DNA from 2 places in the Vagococcus lutrae genome. Region 2 is predicted to be linked to the other one. Evidence: predicted binding sites of a transcription regulator. Region 2 holds the regulator's gene; the other holds the start of a gene.
What was found. Region 2 encodes NrdR, which represses ribonucleotide reductase genes. Its sites were predicted from a motif close to ACACNATATATNGTGT; they were not measured.
Positions count from the first base shown of each region.

Region 1: a site for NrdR is predicted at 2,021-2,036, ahead of nrdH (glutaredoxin-like protein NrdH). Genes of this name have one in related genera too.

Region 1 covers NZ_CP097017.1:1,626,540-1,631,732, forward strand. The annotation lists gene nrdE (class 1b ribonucleoside-diphosphate reductase subunit alpha) at 1-1,346, opposite strand, end outside; gene nrdI (class Ib ribonucleoside-diphosphate reductase assembly flavoprotein NrdI) at 1,324-1,704, opposite strand; gene nrdH (glutaredoxin-like protein NrdH) at 1,706-1,936, opposite strand; gene M2919_RS07895 (L,D-transpeptidase family protein) at 2,302-3,687, opposite strand; gene pth (aminoacyl-tRNA hydrolase) at 3,907-4,470, shown strand; gene mfd (transcription-repair coupling factor) at 4,480-5,193, shown strand, end outside.
Region 2 covers NZ_CP097017.1:116,424-121,616, forward strand. The annotation lists gene mutM (DNA-formamidopyrimidine glycosylase) at 1-660, shown strand, start outside; gene coaE (dephospho-CoA kinase) at 678-1,283, shown strand; gene nrdR (transcriptional regulator NrdR) at 1,376-1,864, shown strand; gene M2919_RS00605 (replication initiation and membrane attachment family protein) at 1,877-3,283, shown strand; gene dnaI (primosomal protein DnaI) at 3,283-4,212, shown strand; gene M2919_RS00615 (YceD family protein) at 4,314-4,880, shown strand; gene rpmF (50S ribosomal protein L32) at 4,938-5,108, shown strand.

The DNA of each region.
Region 1 (5,193 bases), 550 kb from region 2:
GGGACAACTTCGATGTCAGAAGAGTCTGTGATAAATGTCAAGGCACGTGTCATCGTACGTACAGATTTACCAAAATCAGGGCTCTCCATTAAGTTTGGAATATTTGTTGAGCCTAAGTTACAACTAATATCTGTTCCAAGCTCTTCATATTCTTGACGGTCATTAATCACAGAAGGTGTTTGAACTTGTAAGATTTCAGAACACAAGTTACTCATAATGATTTTTCCGTCTATTGGATTTTGGCGGTTAGCTTCATCAATATTAATGATATAAGGATAACCCGATTCTTGTTGTAATTTACTAATCTCATTTTCCAAATCGCGGGCATTGATTTTAGTTTTGCGGATGTTTGGATTTGCAACTAGTTCGTCATATTTTTCAGTAATGTTAATGTATGAAAACGGCACGCCATATTCACGTTCGATACTATAAGGGCTAAATAAGTACATTTCCTTATTTTCGCGTGTCAATTCGTAAAACTTATCAGGAACGGTTAAACCAAGAGAAAGTGTCTTAACGCGGATTTTTTCGTCGGCGTTTTCTTTCTTAGTAGACAGGAACATTTCAATATCTGGGTGGAAAACATCAAGATAAACAACCCCAGCTCCTTGACGTTGACCAAGTTGATTACTATAACTAAAGCTATCTTCAAAAAGTTTCATGACAGGCACGACCCCACTCGCTGCCCCTTCAAATCCTTTAATAGGAGACCCTGCTTCACGCAAGTTAGAAAGAGAAATCCCTACACCACCACCGATACGTGATAGTTGTAGCGCGCTGTTGATGGAACGGCCAATACTGTTCATATCGTCAGTTACTTGTAGTAAGAAACAAGAAACGAGTTCGCCACGACGTTTACGACCAGCGTTTAAGAAAGAAGGAGTAGCCGGTTGATAACGTTGATAAATCATCTCTTCCGCTAAGTTTTTTGCCAACTCTTGGTCGCCGTCTGCATAGTATAACGCATTAAAAGCAACGCGGTCTTCGTAACGTTCTAAGTATTGCGTTCCCGCATTATTTTTCAATGCATACTGTGAATAAAACTTATAAGCAGCCATAAATGACTTGAATTCAAAGTTTTGTGCGAAAAGATAGTCATATAGCTCTTCAATAAAAGCCATGTCATATTTTTCGATAAATTCTTTTTCTAGATAATCATGTTCAATCAAATAGGCGATTTTTTCAGGAATAGAGGAAAAAGTCATCGTATTAGGTTCAACATTTTCTTTAAAGAAAGCAGCTAAGGCTTCTTTATCTTTATGTAAAGGGATTTGATTATCGACAGGACGATTAATTTCATTATTCAGTTCAAAATAAGTCACATCAGTTAGTTCTTTTAGACTCAAGGTCACTCACTACTTTCTTGAAATTTTCAACATCTTCAGGTGTCCCGTTAAATTCAAACGAGAAGACCAAGGGAATGTTGTAGTCCCGAGCGATATCCTTCGCTGTAAAAATAAAAAGATCGGCAAAATTACGGTTGCCACCACCGGCAACAGCGACTAAATTTTGCTGATTACTTTTGTACTCAATAAAATCGTTCACTACTTCGGTGACATCAACATCATAAGTAGGAACGACTAGTAAGTAAGGTTCATTTAATTCGTGAAAGGGATTCATCGGATCAATTTCATAAGCTGGCAAATCGACTTTTTTGATAAAGCGACGGGTTTGACCGGTCACACTAAAATAAACAATTTTCATATTAAACAGCCAACGCTTTTAATTGATCTGGACGGAATCCGACGATAGTCATACTTTCATTTGTTGTTAGAACGGGTACAGTGCGGTGTCCTTGTTCTTTTAACCAATCTATATATTGTGGTTGCTCATCAATGTTGATTTCTTCAAATGTCACATCTTTTTGTGCTAAAAATCGTTTAGTCATTTTACATTGAGGGCAATTGTTTTTTGTGTAAAGTGTTATTGTTTTCATCTATCATGACCTCCATATGTTTATTATTCGTAATTATTAGTATACCTTAAATTGTGGTGAAGTCAAACATTTTTCCTTGCTAAAACACTATATCTTGTGTGTGACAAAAATCTTATATACAATGTTTAGTGTTGAACAAGAGTAGGGAGGATTAAGTGGTTTAGGAGTGATAAGCAAGAAGTGGTGTGTTTTCATTAGTTTTTTTCATAGTGGTCTTGTTTTAGATTTATAGTTAAAGGATAAAAATATTCATGATTGATTGAGATTTTATTCAATAAAAAGATTATTTTGAAATGATGTGACCTACTATATCTAGTGGTAAAAAAAGACGTCACCTTTTTAATAAAGGTGACGTCTTTTGCTGATTAAAAAACTAAAACAGGCGTGCCGACTTCTACAGCGTTAAATAAATTACCGGCGAGTGATGGTGGGGTATTGATACAACCGTGTGAACCGATTGTTTCCCATAGTTGCCCTCCGTAAGCTGGTTGCCAAGGAGAGTCATGAATTCCTACACCCGTCCAATCAATTGGCATCCAGTAGTCGACAGGGGAAGCATATTTTGAACCATCGTCGTTAGTGCCTCGCAACGTCGTGTCTTTTACCTTATCCCAAACATAAAAAACGCCGTGTGGGGTAGGAGTAGTTGGTTTTCCTGAAACGATATCTGTTTCCAATTCTAATTTACCATTTTTATAAAAGTACATGTGTTGATTGCTCATGTCGATTTCGATATAGGTGTTGCCGATTAATGGTGCCCCAGCTGGTGCGCTACCTTGAAATGCTGGAACGCGATTGACACTATTGCCAGCTAATAAGTCTTCACGTAAGGCGGCTGCTTCCGTATCGACAGCAAGTGTCCAACTGTAAGTGCCAGCAGGAACGGTAACTTCACCACGCTTGGTACTCTTAAACTTGGTTGGATTAGTACTCGTGTTGTATTTTTGACCGAGTGATGCTAAATAAGCTTTTGTTGCTTCTTGGTCAATATCGATTTCCTGACTTTCAGGATTGTAAATAAACCATGACGTCACAGTTTCTTTTGGTACGTCAATTTTTTCGCCACTTAATGTATAGGACACGGTTTGATTAGAGATTTTTTCCAGTTGTGTTAATTTTTCTTTTAACTTTGGATCGTTAGCTTTGACCGTTGGCTGGTGAACAAAGTGTGAAACGTCCAATGTCGACTCGCCTGCTTGAATCGATTTAGTTAAAGCTGCCATGACTTCTCCAGTATCAATCGCCGTGCCTTTAACTTCTGGTTTGATTTCAAAGCCCACTTCCGTTTTTTCAATCGAAGCATTTTGAGCAGGTTGTCGTTCTTCATTTATCTTATCTAGCTTTTCTTTTAATTGATTGAGTTGTGTTTGTAACTCTTGCTCATTTAAATTATGGTTGGTTAAAATTAATTGTTTTTTCTGACGTGAGTCAAGGAACCAGCGACTTGGCTTTTGTTGTTTCATCGCTTTTTTTAAATCATCACGAAAGTCGTAATGAATACCTAATGATTCTTTAGGAAGTGTTTCAATGACTTCTTTTCCTTCTTTGATTTCATAGACTTGACTTTTGTTACGTTCCAACATTTTTTTCTCAGCTTGTGCAACCGTTAGTTCACTAATATCAGTATTGTTTGCGTACGTCTTAGGTAAAAAGTGAGTCGTAAAAAAGTTTCGTTGATAGAAATAAACGCCGCCTAACATTACAACTAAGACTAATAATAATATACCAATGATTTTCGTTTGTTTACTCATAGCCCACCCTCGTTTATCTTAATAATGACTTGATTGTATCATAACACATTCTCTTTGTAGATGAAAAAATAAGGTTTTCATGCGTGACATGGATGGAATAAAGGGTAAAGGTTACGTTATGACGCATTGAACGGTGTGTGCTATAATAAAGAAGAAAAACTGAGCAGCGCTTGTTGCTCAGCTCTTTTGTGTTGGATAAAATAATGGAGGATATGCACCATGAAATTAATTGTAGGACTGGGAAACCCAGGACGAAAATATATGACCACAAAACATAACGTTGGGTTTATGACGGTCGATGAGCTTTGCCATCGACTAGGGATTCAACCGAATGAGGCGATGTTTGATTCAGACGTTGCCACAACGTTTATTAATGGAGAAAAAGTGATATTAGCTAAACCTGTTACCTATATGAATGAATCTGGTCGAGCGATACGCCCTTTAATGGATTATTTTCAAATAGACTTATCAGATATTGTAGTCGTCTATGATGACATGGATTTGCCAATCGGAAAAATACGTTTGCGACAAAAAGGCAGTGCAGGTGGACATAATGGTATTAAAAGTTTGATTCAGCACTTAGGGACACAGAATTTTCAACGGATTAAAATCGGTATTGGTCGACCATATCCTAAACAAGATGTGGTGTCACACGTTTTAAGTCCTTTTGCCAAAGAGGTTCATGAAGAAATAGGCGGTGCTATTCACTTAGCGACAGACGCTATTGAAGATTGGTTGGAACAAGAAGATTTTGTTGGCACAATGAACCGATTCAACAAGTAGGAGATTAATATGGAACTCATCAAAAAAGTTATGAATAGTCCCACAATGCAAGATTGGTTATCTGGGATGGAGCAAAAACAAACACAATTAGTGACAGGGTTAACGGGATCAGCTAAAACGCTAACGTTAGCCTCTCTTTACTATGGTCAAAAAAGAAAACTCGTTGTCGTAACCCCAAATCTTCATCAAATGAATCAATTATTAGATGACTTAAGCCATCTTGTTCCAGAAGAAGAGCTGTACAGTTATCCGGTAAATGAAGTGTTGGCTGTGGAAATGGGCTTTGCCTCACCAGAGGCTATTGCTGATCGGATAGAAGCATTATCATTTCTTTACAGTAATCGCACGGGTATTCTAGTTGTACCGGCTGCTGGTGCGCGTCACTATTTGCCAAGTAAAGAAACATGGCAACGTTATGAAAAAGAGTTAGCAGTAGGCGATACAGTAGAAATTGAACAATTGACACAAGATTTGATTACGATGGGTTACGTCCGTGAAAGTATGGTAGGGAAACCAGGCGAGTTTAGTGTGCGCGGTGGTATTGTAGATGTGTATCCTTTAACATCAGATTATCCATTTCGTATTGACTTTTTTGACGATGAAATTGATTCGCTAAGATACTTTGAAGCTGATACTCAACGCTCTATTGAAAATGTAGAAAAAATTAAAATCAAACCAGCCACAGATGTCCTAATCGTTCCAGAAGTCTACGAACCTGCTGCA
Region 2 (5,193 bases):
AGAGGCAAGTTTTTAATTATTCGTTTGACACACTTCGATTTGATTTCTCATTTAAGAATGGAAGGAAAGTATGAATTTCATCAATCTGATGACCCGTTAATGAAACATACGCATGTGGTGTTTCATTTTAATGATGGCACGGAATTGCGCTATTTAGATGTCAGAAAATTTGGTCGGATGGCGCTTATCGACAAGCACCAAGCAGAAGAATATCGTGGGATTAAAAAACTAGGTCCAGAACCAGTGTTACCTGATTTTAACCTTACTGTTTTTGAAGAACAGCTAGGGCGACGTGTAAAAGCGATTAAGCCACTATTATTAGATCAGCATCTTGTTACTGGGTTGGGAAATATATACGTAGATGAAGCCTTATATCAAGCACGTATTCATCCAGAACAACCAGCTAATACGTTGACAAAAGTTGAGATAGAAGTCTTACACGGTGCGATAATTGAAGTGCTAGCGCGAGCCGTAGCAGCAGGTGGGACGACGATTCGAACGTATAAAAATGCTCTGGGGGAAGCGGGAAAATTTCAAGTAGCGCTTAAAGTTTATGGACAGACGGGGCAGGCTTGTGACCGATGTCAAACACCTATCAAGAAAATAAAAGTGGCACAGAGAGGGACACATTTTTGTCCGAAGTGTCAAATACTTCATTAGAAAGAAGGAAGTAAAAGATGACCTATACGTTAGGATTAACTGGGGGCATTGCAACAGGGAAATCAACTGTGTCACGTTTTTTTCGTCAACATGATATTCCAGTAGTGGATGCCGATGTAATAGCTCGTGAAGTTGTCGAGCCAGGGACAGACGGCCTTGCAGAAATCGTTAAAACTTTTGGCACAGAGATTCTTCTAGAAGATGGTTCGTTAAATCGAAAAAAGCTAGGAGAAATAATTTTTAAAGATGAAGATAAACGAGAAATGTTAAATCAGATTTTACATCAAGAAATTCATCAAAAAATGATGATGGCAAAAGAAAAATGGGAAAATGAAAGGGTGCCGCTGATTGTGTTTGACATTCCTTTATTATATGAGGCGGATTATCAACGCACGTTTGATGCGATTATGGTCGTCTATGTTCCGGAAAAAACGCAGATAGCACGCTTAATGGAAAGAGACGAACTCACTGTTCAACAAGCGCGTGACCGTATTGCCTCTCAATTACCAATTGAAGAAAAAAAAGTACGTGCAGATATTGTGATAGATAATAGTCAAACAATCGCTGAGACTTACGAACAAGTTCAGAATTGGTTGATAGAACAGTTTAAAACGTTCAAATGATACAACTGTACCAATACCGCTTTTTCATGTTATAATAAAGGTATCAAGATGATGATATTGTTTATAATGTCAGCAGAAAATGAGGTGAGGATATGCAATGTCCAAAATGCCATTACAATGGATCACGAGTGGTAGATAGTCGACCATCAGATGAAGGACGTGCGATACGTCGTCGACGAGAATGTGAAAAATGTGGATACCGTTTTACAACGTTTGAAAGAATAGAAGCGACGCCCCTATTAGTCATTAAGAAAAATGGCGATCGCGAAGAATTTAACCGCGATAAAGTTTTAAGAGGGATTATTCGCTCTGCCGAAAAACGTCCCGTTTCACTTGACCAAATGGAAGCGTTGGTTGATCAAGTAGAAAATAAAGTCCGTGCATTAGGAGAAAATGAAGTGTCAACTAACCAAGTAGGTGAGTTTGTCATGGAAGGCTTAGTGCACCTAGACGAAATTGCTTATATTCGTTTTGCGAGCGTGTACCGACAATTTAAAGATGTAGGAGTTTTCTTTGAAGAAATGCAAGAAATTGTCAAAAAGAATACGCAATCATCAAAAGAAAATCAAGATGAGAATTAGGAGTGTGAGCCGATGAAAAATGCTTGGGAATATGTACATCCTAAGGATACCTTTTCAGTCACGCTTATCGGCACTTTAACACGTGAAGATTATCAAACGCTAGCCGAATTTTATCAGCCTGTCATTGGTATGACAGGCTTTACCTTATATCACGCTTTGACGACGTTTTTAGACGTGGATAAAGTCGGCCAAAAGGACCGCTATTTTTTACATGCCGATATTTTAAATCAGTTAGATATAGATTTACAACAGTTTTATCTCGGTCGTCAAAAATTAGAGGGAATCGGTCTATTGAAAGTGTATCAATTAGAAGAAAAAGATAAACGTGAATGGCGCTATCAGTTGCAGCCACCACTCAGTGCGATAAAAATTTTACAAGATCCGTTACTTGCAACACTTCTATTAGAAAAAATCGGAGAGCGTCGTTTTAATACTCTATCTCGTTACTATCAAGTAATCGAAGAATCACGAGATAATTTTAAAGAGGTAACAGAATCTTTTGTGAATGTCTATCAAGTGAATCACGAACGCGTATTAGCCTATGAAGTACCAGAAGGCATGATAGAGCCTGAAGAGTCGCTTCAACAAACACAAGCGACAATGATTTCGTCATTTGATTGGCAATTTTTCAATCAACTCATTGCGTCCTTAAAGCTAGATGAGCGTCACGTGACAGAGCAACTAAAACCGATGATTCTCAGCTTGCATCAGCTATACGGTCTGAATGAGTTGACGATGAAGACATTTGTCGAAGCGAGTGTTAATTTTGAAACCAATCAGGTTGATTTGTCTCGTTTACAACGATTAATTGTTAAACGACAGGCACCTGCTATTAAAAAAAGTACGGTTTCTACGAAAATAGAAGAAGCATCTTTAACAGAAAAAGAGCAATTAATGAAGCGCTACAACCAACTAGAAAAACAAGGATATACTGAGGGAGAACGCCAAGTCATCATGATCAGCGAAACATTGTATCCTATGGTGTTTTTAGAAGATATTAAACAACAAAAACAAGGTTTTGTTTCAGAAGATGAGCGATGGGTTATTCGAAATCTAGTCAATCAAACGCCTTTATCCAATAGTGTTATTAATATTTTAGTGCATTATTGCTTGGTGATACAAAATAATCCTGTCCTTGAATCAAAATACGCCAATAAAATTGCCAATGATTGGGCTCAAACGGGTATTAAAACACCGGAAATGGCGATTGATAAAGTTAAAGATATGGTAAGTAAGCCGACTACGAAACGCAAAAATTATTCTAAAAATAATCAAGTGGTTCATTCATCACGCAAAGAATCTTTGCCGAAGTGGGTAAATCAAGAACAGCAAGAAACACCTGTTTCAAATGAAACGTTAGCGCAAATTAATGAACGACTGCGTGCCATGAAAAATAAGACAAGAAAGGAGGATAATTAATGGAAAATGTTGGAAATGCCATGGGGGAAGTTATGCGTAGACAGCAGTGGAATGATCGTTTTCAGGCAATTAAACAAGAAATATTGCAACATCCAGAAGTGGCTCAATTTTTAAACGAGCATCAAGAGCAGTTAACGGACGAGATGATTGACCGAAGTATTAGTAATTTGAATGAATTTATTCAAGAACAAGCGAAGTTTCGTGTATCAGACCCGACACAGATTGCTCCTGGATATGAACCAAAGCTTGTGCTACAAAGCTATGGAATCGATGTCACGTACGTCCCAACGGAAGCTCTGATTGAAGCTCAAGAGGCAGAGAAGGTAAAAAAACGAGTGACAACGATAGATATGCCCAGAGATATACGTCATGCTAGTTTTGATCAATTTGAAGTGACAAATGAACGGATGTTAGCTTTGGATGAGAGTTTGAAGTTTATCGAATCTTATACGCAGGCCGGTAAGCAGTTTGTCCCAGGTTTGTATTTTCAAGGATCGTTTGGCGTGGGGAAAACGTATCTTTTAGGGGCCATAGCCAATGAGCTCGCAGAACGTGGTTATCAAACAACACTTGTTCATTTCCCCACCTTTGCAGTGGAAATGAAAAATGCGATTGGGACGAATACGACGGGCGAAAAACTAGACGCGGTGAAAAAGACACCGGTTCTCATGATTGATGATATCGGAGCTGATTCGATGAGTAGTTGGATTCGAGATGACGTCTTAGGGGTTATCTTGCAATATCGTATGCAAGAGCAGCTTCCAACATTTTTTAGCTCTAACTTTAGTATGGAACAGTTAGAAAATGAACATTTGCGCATTACGCAAAGAGGGGAAGACGAACCATTGAAAGCGAAACGTATTATGGAACGCGTGCGCTTTTTATCAAAAGAAATTAAAATGGTGGGCAAGAATCGTCGCTTATCCTAAAGAAATAACGTGTGCTTCTGTCGATATCTGTCTAGGAAAAATCGTTGACAATCGATAGGAATACTAGTATAATCATTCTTGTTGCTTAAGAGGTGAGAAAAATGAAATGGGCATTATCAGCATTAAATAAGTTTAAAGGTCAACAATTACCGATTAAAGAAACAATCGTCATTGAAAAAGAGTTGATGGAACGAGAAGCAAGCGTTCTAGCTGCCTCACCTTTTAATGTCGAAGGCTTTTTAGCTGTTGATGAAGAAGAGTATCTTTTGTCTTTAAAGGTTGAAGGCACGCTAACATTACCGTCGACACGTTCACTTGAACCGACAGAGATTCCTTTATCTTTTGAAATTGATGAACGATATATGACATCAGAAATCTACGAACGGGATGCCGATATCGAGGGAAATGAACTCGTGATTGTACTAACAACGAACACGCTAAATGCGGTTGAATCTGTTATTGATTATACGTTGTTAAACATTCCGCTACAGATACTCACTGATGAAGAAAGAAGTGGAAAAGAGATGCCATCTGGTGACGGTTGGCAAATTATCTCAGAAGCCTCTTATCTTCAACAACAAGAAGCGACAAAGGAAGAACCTAAATTAGATCCTCGTCTTGCGAAATTATCGGCTTTGTTAGATAATAACGATTCAGATAACAGGTAAGATTGGAATAGATGTTAGTCATTGACTAACAAAAGTATTGAAGGAGGTGTAGTTCAAATGGCAGTACCTGCAAGAAGAACTTCAAAAGCAAAAAAAGCAAAACGTCGTACACACTATAAATTATCAGTACCTGGTATGAGCACATGTTCAAACTGTGGTGAGATGAAACGTAGTCACCACGTATGTCCAGAATGTGGTCATTATGCTGGAAAAGAAGTACAAGCTTAATAACATTTAATTAGAAATGTTGAAACTCATTAGACAACCATGGAGTCTAATGAGTTTTTTTGTCGTTTGAAAGTTGTTTTAGTTC